Regions from separate parts of the Streptomyces sp. NPDC006372 genome, predicted to be linked through region 1. Evidence: riboswitches for the same ligand, from Rfam matches in the RefSeq annotation. Region 1 holds a riboswitch; the other holds the start of a gene.
The links. A riboswitch is a leader RNA that binds a small molecule or an ion and turns the genes downstream of it on or off. The one in region 1 is predicted to bind glycine.

Region 2: linked by a shared signal. The riboswitch ahead of gcvP (aminomethyl-transferring glycine dehydrogenase) and the one ahead of gcvT (glycine cleavage system aminomethyltransferase GcvT) in region 1 are both predicted to bind glycine.

What each region holds. Positions count from the first base shown of each region.
Region 1 is NZ_JBEXQJ010000014.1:45,954-51,217, reverse strand. Features, by position in the region: gene ABZ016_RS21465 (enhanced serine sensitivity protein SseB C-terminal domain-containing protein) at 1-287, opposite strand, end outside; gene ABZ016_RS21460 (enhanced serine sensitivity protein SseB) at 452-1,240, opposite strand; gene ABZ016_RS21455 (AAA family ATPase) at 1,434-2,102, opposite strand; glycine riboswitch at 2,469-2,568, shown strand; gene gcvT (glycine cleavage system aminomethyltransferase GcvT) at 2,733-3,854, shown strand; gene gcvH (glycine cleavage system protein GcvH) at 3,960-4,337, shown strand; gene glyA (serine hydroxymethyltransferase) at 4,352-5,264, shown strand, end outside.
Region 2 is NZ_JBEXQJ010000026.1:112,039-117,302, reverse strand. Features, by position in the region: gene ABZ016_RS30720 (DNA polymerase IV) at 36-1,448, shown strand; gene ABZ016_RS30715 (PRC-barrel domain-containing protein) at 1,465-1,842, opposite strand; glycine riboswitch at 1,956-2,051, shown strand; gene gcvP (aminomethyl-transferring glycine dehydrogenase) at 2,229-5,114, shown strand; gene ABZ016_RS30705 (TOBE domain-containing protein) at 5,178-5,264, opposite strand, start outside.

The sequences.
Region 1 (5,264 bases):
GCGACGTCGACCCCGTCGACCACCTCGTACGAGCGGTTCCAGCCGCTGGCCGAGAGCTCCTGGGCGGAGGTGACGCACGGCGCGTAGCCGTACCCGTCGACCTCCATGTTCCCGTACTGGGCGTCGGGCGAGCCGGCCTGACCGTGCCACAGCAGCATCCAGATCTGACCGGAGTGCGGGGTGGCGAGCGCGCGCAGGAGCGCCTCGTAGGCGTCGTAACGCCCGGGCGTGACCTGGCGCAGCATGTGCTCGACCTGTCCGGCCGCGGCCGTGCCGCTCGCGCTCACCTTTACCGCCCCTTCGTACAACGCCTCGACCGTGACCTAGCTTAAGCCCGCGCGCCGACTCGGGACTTGCCCTCGTCCGGCGGGTGCGGGTCCGTCTGTGGCTTGTCGCGCCCACGTGGCGAAGCCGCATGGTGCCACAGCCTCGCGCCCCTCGGTGCGTCGCCCTACCGCTGGAAAAAGGGCCGGACCCGGTCGCGCATCCAGTTGCCCACCGGGTCGTCCGTCACGTCCAGGAGGACGAGGTTGACCGGCCACGGGGCCGGGGACCTGGTCACCGCCCGGGTCAGGGCCTCCAGGGGCAGGGCACGCAGGTCGCCTTCCCACTGGGAGAGTTCGACGCCCACGAACATCACCGGGTCGGCGGTCTCGATCGCGGCGAGGCAGCGGCGGGCGGTGAGGACGACGCCGATCGCCTCGAACTCGGCGGAGGCGGCGGCGAGGAAGTCCACCGGGTCGTCCTGCCAGTCGGGTTCGAAGAGGCGGACCCGGCCGCCGCTCGCGGGGCCGTCCAGCGGGGTCCGGCCGGCCCTGCAGAGCTCGGCGACGGCGGGCGGCGGGAGGGGGATGCCGACCACGCCGCCCGGGTTGACGGCCATCCCGGCGTGCGGGGGCAGGCCGCGGGCGAACTCCACGGCTGGGGCGATGGTGTACGACATGTGGGAGCCGACGACCTGGCGGAACTGCTCCTCGGAGCTGAACACCGGCACGAACGCCTGGCCGTCGATCTCGATGGCGGGCAGGTCGAGGGGGCCGCTGTTCGGGCCGCCGCCGCTGGGCAGCGGGATCCAGACGAAACTCCGGCCGAGCACCTCGACGACCCGCCCGGCGGCCGACGGCCCGGCGCCGAGGGAGGCCGAGAGCACCTCCTCCAGCTCGTTGCCGGGCCATCCACCGTGCGGGTGGGTCTGTGTCTGCGCCGGGAAGTCCGCGGAGAAGTCCGCCGGGAAGTCCATCTGCCTACCGCCTGCCTGAAACCACTGCTGTGGCTAAGAAGGCTAGCGGCTCATGCGCGGCGAGCGGTGAGCACAGGGCGGGGGCGAGTACGGCCGGCTCGTGGAGCACGCGGTGGGTGGGCCGCGGACGGCCGAGGTGCCGGTGGGTACAAGCACCCAACGGGTTGCCGGCGGGTGATGCACCGCTGCGCGGTCAGGATGTGAAGCCGATGCGGTGCAGGGTGTTCGCCGTGTTGCGGTCGGCGAGGATGGCCGAGCCGCAGCCGGTGGGGAGTTCGCCGCGTTCCACCGAGCGCAGCAGGCGGGCGCCGGCGGCGCGGTGGCGCAGGAAGGCGTAGCGCGAGACGCCGCGGCCGCGGTCGCGCTGGCCCTCCAGGGCCTGCTCCGGTGTGACGTCGAGGAGCAGGAGGTGCAGGGTGCCGCCCCGGCGGCGGGCCTCGCGGGCCAGCCAGCGGCGGACCCAGGTCTGGGTGCCGCAGTCGTGCACCACGACGCCCTCGCCGGTGCGCAGGGCGCGGCGCAGCCCGGCGTAGTGGGCGAGGCGGACGAGGGGGCGGTAGACCGCGTACGGCAGGAAGCGCGGCATGCGGCCCTCCCAGCGGTCGCGGGTGTCCTGGGAGTCGACGCGCCGGCCCGGCACGGTGCGCCGCATCAGCGTGGACTTGCCGCTACCGGGCAGGCCCGTGACCACGACCAGGTCGCGGGGGCCGAACAGCAGCGCCTGCGGGCCCCGGCCGGCGCGGTCGCGCAGGTCGCGGACGACCGGCACGGGCAGCGGGCCGCAGACCGCCCGGGCCGGAGCGGCCGGCTGCTCGGGCAGCGCGATGCCCGACGTCGTGGCGTACGCGGTGGTCCTGTTCACCGTGATCGTCCTCCCCTGGGGCCAGGTACGGAGTCCCATCCCCGCCGAGTGTAAAGAGAAGGTAATGCCCGGTCTCTCTTATTTCAGTCCTCGTCCTGTAACAGGCCTGCTACCGGACATCATGCGCAGTGCTCCGGCCTTCAGGCCGGGGGTGAGGCGAATCGTGTGGCTGCGACGCGGAGCGTCGCAGTCTCGTTCCGGCGGAGTCGGCCCCTGCTTCGTGACGGTGATGGGTCGTTCACATGTTCCCGGCGACGACGTGGGTTCGACGTGCCTAGTGTGATCGTCATGCAGCAAAGGGTGATCCCCCTGCCACCCCGGCAGGATGCGTGCAATGATGTGCGCGCCAACTGCATACCGGCCGTTTGAATCCGCGCGGGAGAGTCCCCAGCACCGCTGACGCTGGGGCGCCGAAGGAGCAAGTCCCTCCCTTGAATCTCTCAGGCCCCGTTACCGCGCGGGCGAGGCACATCTGAAAAGCGGGCCGCACCCTCCTCCGGATGTACCGGGAGGCGGCGTGGCTCCACCCAAGGTGCAAGCCGTGTCCCGTGCGGTCATGGCGAACCTCTCAGGTTCCGATGACAGATGGGGAGGAACGACCTCGCCGTCATGCATCTGGGAGAACCGACCGTGAGCAGTACAGGAGAACTCCGTCACACCGCGCTCGATGCCCTGCATCGCTCGCTCGGCGCGACGATGACCGACTTCGCCGGCTGGGACATGCCCCTGCGCTACGGTTCCGAGCGCGACGAGCACCACGCCGTGCGCACGAAGGCCGGGCTCTTCGACCTCTCCCACATGGGCGAGATCACCGTCACCGGCCCGCAGGCCGCCGCCCTGCTCGACCACGCGCTGGTCGGCAACATCGGCGGCGTCAAGCCCGGCCGTGCCCGGTACACCATGATCTGCCGGGCCGACGGCGGCATCCTCGACGACCTGATCGTCTACCGGCTGGCCGAGCACGAGTACATGGTCGTCGCCAACGCCTCCAACGCCCAGGTGGTCCTGGACGCGCTGGTGGAACGTTCCGCCGGGTTCGACGCCGAGGTGCGCGACGACCGGGACGCCTACGCCCTGATCGCCGTCCAGGGCCCCGAGTCGCCGGGGATCCTGAAGTCCCTGACCGACGCCGGCCTCGACGGCCTGAAGTACTACGCCGGGCTGCCCGGCACGGTCGCGGGGGTCCCGGCCCTGATCGCCCGTACCGGGTACACCGGCGAGGACGGTTTCGAGCTGTTCGTGAAGCCGGAGCACGCGGTCGAGCTGTGGCAGGCCCTGACCAAGGCGGGCGAGGGCGCCGGCCTGACCCCGTGCGGGCTGTCCTGCCGTGACACCCTGCGCCTGGAGGCGGGCATGCCGCTGTACGGGCACGAACTGAGCACCTCCCTCACGCCGTTCGACGCCGGGCTCGGCCGGGTGGTGAAGTTCGAGAAGGAGGGCGACTTCGTGGGGCGCGAGGCGCTGGCCGGGGCGGCCGCCCGTGCAGAGCAGAACCCGCCCCGCGTCCTGGTCGGCCTGGTCGCCGAGGGCCGCCGGGTGCCGCGCGCCGGGTACGCGGTCGTCGCCGGTGGCGAGGTGATCGGCGAGGTGACCTCCGGCGCCCCCTCCCCCACGCTCGGCAAGCCGATCGCGATGGCCTACGTCGACGCCGCGCACGCCGCCCCCGGCACGCCCGGTGTGGCCGTGGACATCCGGGGCAGTCACGAGCCGTACGAGGTCGTGGCGCTGCCGTTCTACAAGCGCCAGAAGTAGACACTGACCACGGGCCGCCCCGCGGTCCCGGGCCCATCACCCATCACCCCGCTCACCAGCGGTCCCCTTCATCAGCACTCCCGCGCGTACAGGAGAATCCAGGCCATGAGCAACCCCCAGCAGCTGCGCTACAGCAAGGAGCACGAGTGGCTGTCGGCCGCCGAGGACGGCGTCTCGACGGTCGGCATCACGGAGCACGCGGCCAACGCCCTCGGCGACGTCGTCTTCGTCCAGCTCCCCGAGGTCGGTGACACGGTGTCCGCGGGCGAGACCTGCGGCGAGCTGGAGTCGACCAAGTCGGTGTCCGACCTGTACTCCCCGGTCGCGGGTGAGGTCACCGAGGTCAACGAGGACGTCGTCAACGATCCGTCGCTGGTGAACTCGGCCCCCTTCGAGGGCGGCTGGCTGTTCAAGGTGCGCGTCACGGACGAGCCGGGCGACCTGCTCTCCGCCGACGAGTACACCGCGTTCTCCGCCGGCTGAGGAGTCGTAGCCGTATGTCCGTCCTGAACACCCCCCTGCACGAGCTCGACCCGGCCGTGGCGGCGGCGGTCGACGCCGAGCTGCACCGCCAGCAGTCCACGCTCGAGATGATCGCCTCGGAGAACTTCGCTCCGGTCGCGGTCATGGAGGCGCAGGGCTCGGTCCTCACCAACAAGTACGCCGAGGGCTACCCGGGCCGCCGCTACTACGGCGGCTGCGAGCACGTCGACGTGGTCGAGCAGATCGCGATCGACCGCATCAAGGAGCTGTTCGGCGCCGAGCACGCCAACGTCCAGCCGCACTCGGGCGCCCAGGCCAACGCCGCCGCGATGTTCGCGCTGCTCAAGCCGGGCGACACCATCATGGGTCTGAACCTCGCGCACGGCGGGCACCTGACCCACGGCATGAAGATCAACTTCTCCGGCAAGCTCTACGACGTCGTCGCCTACCACGTGGGCGAGGACGGCCGGGTCGACATGGCCGAGGTCGAGCGGCTCGCCAAGGAGTCCAGGCCGAAGCTGATCGTCGCCGGCTGGTCGGCGTACCCGCGACAGCTGGACTTCGCCGCGTTCCGCCGGATCGCGGACGAGGTCGGCGCGTACCTGATGGTCGACATGGCGCACTTCGCCGGGCTGGTCGCGGCGGGGCTGCACCCGAACCCCGTGCCGCACGCGCACGTGGTGACGACGACCACCCACAAGACGCTGGGCGGACCGCGCGGCGGTGTGATCCTCTCCACGGCCGAACTGGCCAAGAAGATCAACTCCGCTGTCTTCCCCGGTCAGCAGGGCGGTCCGCTGGAGCACGTGATCGCGGCCAAGGCGGTCGCCTTCAAGGTCGCGGCCTCGGAGGACTTCAAGGAGCGCCAGCGCCGTACGCTGGAGGGTGCCCGCATCCTGGCCGAGCGTCTGGTGCGGGACGACGTCC
Region 2 (5,264 bases), on a different contig from region 1:
TGGCGTTGTCAGTGGCATGGGGCAGCATCGGAGTCGTGAGAACCGCGCCCACGATCCTGCATCTCGACATGGATGCCTTCTTCGCCTCGGTGGAGCAGGCGTCCAAGCCGAGCCTGCGCGGGAAGGCCGTCGTGGTGGGCGGGCTCGGCCCGCGGGGCGTGGTGGCCACGGCGTCGTACGAGGCCCGGGTCTTCGGGGTGCACTCCGCGATGCCCATGGCACAGGCCCGGCGGCTCGCGCCCAACGCCGCCTACCTCGTGCCGCGCTTCGGGTTCTACCGGGCGATCAGCGAGCGGGTGATGGAGCTGCTGCGTGCCTTGTCGCCACTCGTGGAGCCGCTGAGCCTGGACGAGGCGTTCGTGGACCTGGAGGCCGGGGGAGCGGCCTGGGACGAGCGGTCGGCGCGGCTGGCCGGGGCACAGCTGCGCTCGGACATCCGGACGGTCACCGGGCTCACGGGATCGGTCGGCCTCGCCGCCTCGAAGATGCTCGCGAAGATCGCCTCGGAGCAGGCCAAGCCCGACGGTCTGGTGGTGATCGAGCCGGGGACGGAGCGGGCCATGCTCGGCCCCATGTCCGTGCGGACGCTGCCCGGAGTGGGCCCGGCGACCGGCGACCATCTGCGGCGGGCCGGGATCACCACGGTCGAGGAGATCGCCGAGGCGGGGGAGGACGAGCTGGTGCGGCTGCTGGGGAAGGCGCACGGGCACGGGCTCTACGCGATGGCGCTGGCGCGGGACGACCGGCCCGTGGTGGCGGAGCGGGAGGCGAAGTCGGTGTCGGTCGAGGACACCTACGACGTGGACATCCACGACCGCTTGCGGGTCGGTCTCGAGGTGCAGCGACTCGCCGACCGGTGCGTGCGGCGCCTGCGCGGAGCGGGGCTGTCCGGGCGGACCATCGTGCTGAAGGTGCGGCGGTACGACTTCTCGACGCTCACCCGGTCCGAGACGCTGCGGGGGCCGACGGACGACCCCGGGGTGATCAGGGAGGCGGCGGCCCGCCTGCTGGACTCGGTCGACACGACGGGTGGTGTGCGGCTGCTCGGGGTGGGGGTCAGCGGGCTCGCCGACTACACGCAGGAGGACCTCTTCGCACAGGCGGCGGGGGAGCGGGCGAACGCGGAGGGGCCCCTCGAGGAGCCCGCCACAGCCCCGGTCGAGGAGCGGCCCGCGCTCGCCGAGCGGCGCTGGCCCGCCGGGCACGACGTGCGGCACGCCGAGTTCGGGCACGGATGGGTGCAGGGCAGTGGGCTGGGACGGGTCACCGTGCGGTTCGAGACGCCCGACTCGGGGCCGGGGCGGGTGCGGACGCTCCGGGTCGACGATCCGCAGCTGGAGCCGGCGGATCCGCTGCCGCTGGTATTACCGAGAGCGCCGAGACCGGAGGGGGGCCGGGGGCCGGATGGTGGGGCCGGGGCGGTCGGGGCGCGGTCCGCTGCCCCGTAGGGGCCCGTCGAGGGCGTCAGGTGGCCGTCTCGTCCTTGTCGGCCAGCTTGCCGAAGTCGTGGTCCCGGAGCGGGGGAGGGGCGGCCACGTCGAGGCCGTAGTGGTGGTAGAGCTGGAGTTCCTGCTCCGGTGAGAGGTGGCGGCCCACGCCGAAGTCGGGGGCGTCCTTGATCAGGGCGCGGTCGAAGGGGACGTGGAGGGCGCCGTCGATCAGTTCGCTGGGCTCGAGGGGGACGAAGGCGTCCCTGCTGAACAGGCCGGTCCGTATGGCCGCCCACTCCGGCTCGCCGGTGGCGTCGTCGAGGTAGACCTCGTCGATCGTGCCGATCCTGGTTCCGTTGCGGTCGAACGCCTTGCGGCCGATCAGGTTGCGCGGATCGATATCGGTTCGCACGGGCCCTCCACATGGTCGCAACTCATCCGTAAACACTACAAAACGGCACAATGGGGAACGCGGCCACTCGAAGGTTCGTGCGTAGACCTCGCTGGTAGGCTGGCAACGGCTGCTGACCCCGTGCGGGAGAGTCCTCCGGACACCATCGGAGGCGCCGAAGGAGCAAATCCTCCCCGGAATCTCTCAGGCCCACGTACCGCACGGACGAGGTCACTCTGGAAAGCAGGGCGGGTGTCGACGGCTTCCGCTCTCACCGACGGTGAAAGCCGGAGGCCTTCGGGCGATCCGGTGAAGCTCTCAGGTTGAGATGACAGAGGGGGAGGCCGTCCGGGTACCCGCGCCGTGGTGCCCCTCGAAGGTCGTGTCAGACCAGGAGGCCTCCGCAAATGACCGCCCATCGCATTCCGCTCTCCGAGCTCGAAGAGGCAGTCCCCTTCGAGCAGCGCCACATCGGCCCCGACCACGAGGCCCGCGCCAAGATGCTCGCCCAGGTCGGCTACGGCTCGCTCGACGAGCTCACTGCCGCCGCGGTTCCGGCCGTGATCAAGAGTGCCGAGGCGCTCGACCTGCCGGGCGCCCGCAGCGAGGCCGAGGTGATCGCCGAACTGCGCTCCCTCGCCGACCGCAACCAGGTCCTCGGTTCCATGATCGGTCTCGGGTACTACGGCACCTTCACGCCGCCGGTCGTCATGCGCAACGTCATGGAGAACCCGGCCTGGTACACGGCCTACACGCCGTACCAGCCGGAGATCTCGCAGGGGCGGCTCGAGGCGCTGCTCAACTTCCAGACCATGGTCGCCGACCTGACCGGGCTGCCGACCTCCGGCGCCTCCCTGCTCGACGAGGGCACCGCGGCCGCCGAGGCCATGGCGCTGTCGCGGCGTCTGGGCAAGAACAAGAAGGGTCTGTTCCTGGTCGACGCGGACGCGCTGCCGCAGACCGTCGCGGTGATCCGGACCCGGGCCGAGCCGACCGGTGTCGAGGTCGTCGTCGCCGACCTCGGCGACGGCATCCCGGCCGAGATCGCCGAGCGTGAGATCAACGGCGTGCTGATCCAGTACCCGGGCGCCTCCGGGGCCGTACGGGACATCAAGCCGGTCGTCGACCAGGCGCACGAGCTCGGGGCGATCGTCACCGTCGCCGCCGACCTGCTCGCGCTGACCCTGCTGAAGTCCCCCGGCGAGCTCGGCGCGGACATCGCGGTCGGGACGACGCAGCGCTTCGGTGTACCGATGGGCTTCGGCGGGCCGCACGCCGGTTACATGGCGGTGCGGGAGAAGATGGCGCGCAGCCTGCCGGGGCGGCTCGTCGGGGTGTCCGTGGACGCCGACGGGAACAAGGCCTACCGGCTCGCGCTCCAGACGCGTGAGCAGCACATCCGCCGCGAGAAGGCCACCAGCAACATCTGCACGGCGCAGGTCCTGCTCGCCGTCATGGCCGGCATGTACGCCGTCTACCACGGGCCGGAGGGCCTGAAGGGCATCGCGCGGCGCACCCACCGGTACGCCACGGTCCTCGCCGCCGGTCTGGAGAACGGCGGGGTCGAGGTCGTGCACGGCGCCTACTTCGACACCGTGACGGTGCGGGTGCCGGGCAGGGCCGCCGACGTCGTGGCCGCCGCGCAGGAGAACGGGGTCAACCTGCGACTGGTCGACGCCGACCACGTCTCGATCGCCTGCGACGAGACCACCACCCGCGCCCAGCTGCGTGCCGTGTGGGCCGCCTTCGGCGTCGAGGGCGTCGTCGAGGCGCTGGACGCGGCCACGGAGGAGGTGCTTCCGGAGACTCTGCTGCGCACCGACGAGTACCTGACGCACCCCGTCTTCCATCAGCACCGTTCCGAGACCGCCATGCTGCGCTACCTGCGCCGGCTCGCCGACCGCGACTACGCGCTCGACCGCGGCATGATCCCGCTGGGCTCCTGCACCATGAAGCTCAACGCGACCACGGAGATGGAGCCGGTCACCTGGCCCGAGTTCGGTCAGCTGCACCCCTTCGCGCCCGTCGAGCAGGCCGCGGGTTACCTCACGCTGATCCGGGAGCTCGAGGACCGTCTCGCCGAGGTCACCGGGTACGACAAGGTGTCCCTCCAGCCGAACGCCGGCTCGCAGGGTGAGCTGGCCGGTCTGCTCGCCGTACGCGGGTACCACCGCGCCAACGGGGACGAGCAGCGCACGGTGTGCCTGATCCCGTCGTCCGCGCACGGCACCAACGCCGCGAGCGCGGTGATGGCGGGCATGAAGGTCGTCGTCGTGAAGACCGCCGAGGACGGCGAGATCGACGTCGAGGACCTGCGGGCGAAGATCGAGCAGCACCGGGACGAGCTTGCGGTGCTGATGATCACGTACCCGTCCACGCACGGTGTGTTCGAGGAGCACGTCTCCGAGATCTGCGGCCAGGTCCACGAGGCGGGCGGCCAGGTCTACGTCGACGGGGCCAACCTCAACGCGCTGGTGGGGCTCGCCAAGCCCGGCCACTTCGGCGGTGACGTCTCGCACCTGAACCTGCACAAGACCTTCTGCATCCCGCACGGCGGCGGCGGCCCCGGCGTCGGTCCGGTGGCGGTGCGCGAGCACCTCGCGCCGCACCTGCCGAACCACCCGCTGCAGCCCGAGGCGGGCCCGGAGACCGGCGTCGGCCCCCTCTCCGCGGCCCCGTGGGGCTCCGCGGGCATCCTGCCCATCTCGTGGGCGTACGTCCGGCTCATGGGCGGTGAGGGACTGAAGCGGGCCACACAGGTGGCGGTGCTGAGCGCCAACTACGTCGCCAAGCGTCTGGAGCCGCACTACCCGGTGCTCTACACCGGCCCCGGCGGGCTCGTGGCGCACGAGTGCATCATCGACCTGCGGCCGCTGACCAAGGCGACCGGGGTGAGCGTCGACGACGTCGCCAAGCGGCTGATCGACTACGGCTTCCACGCGCCGACGATGTCGTTCCCGGTCGCCGGGACGCTGATGATCGAACCGACCGAGTCGGAGGACCTGGCCGAGCTGGACCGGTTCTGCGAGGCGATGATCGCCATCCGCGCGGAGATCGAGAAGGTCGGCTCCGGCGAGTGGCCCGCGGACGACAACCCGCTGCGCGGCGCCCCGCACACCGCCGGCACGCTGGCCGGGGACTGGGAACACGCCTACAGCCGCGAGGACGCCGTCTTCCCGGCCGGGGTCTTTGCCGCCGACAAGTACTGGCCGCCGGTGCGCCGTATCGACCAGGCCTTCGGTGACCGGAACCTGGTCTGCTCCTGCCCGCCGCTGGACGCGTACGAGGACTGACCGGCCGACCCGTCAGAGGGAGGGGCTCCGCTGTCGGCAGGGCCCCTCCTGCCGTTCCCCGGCTCACTCGGCGGCGAGTGACACCTCGGTCGACTTGATCAGGGCGACGACGGGGGTTCCGGCCGCGAGGGCGAGGTCCTCGGCGGCTTC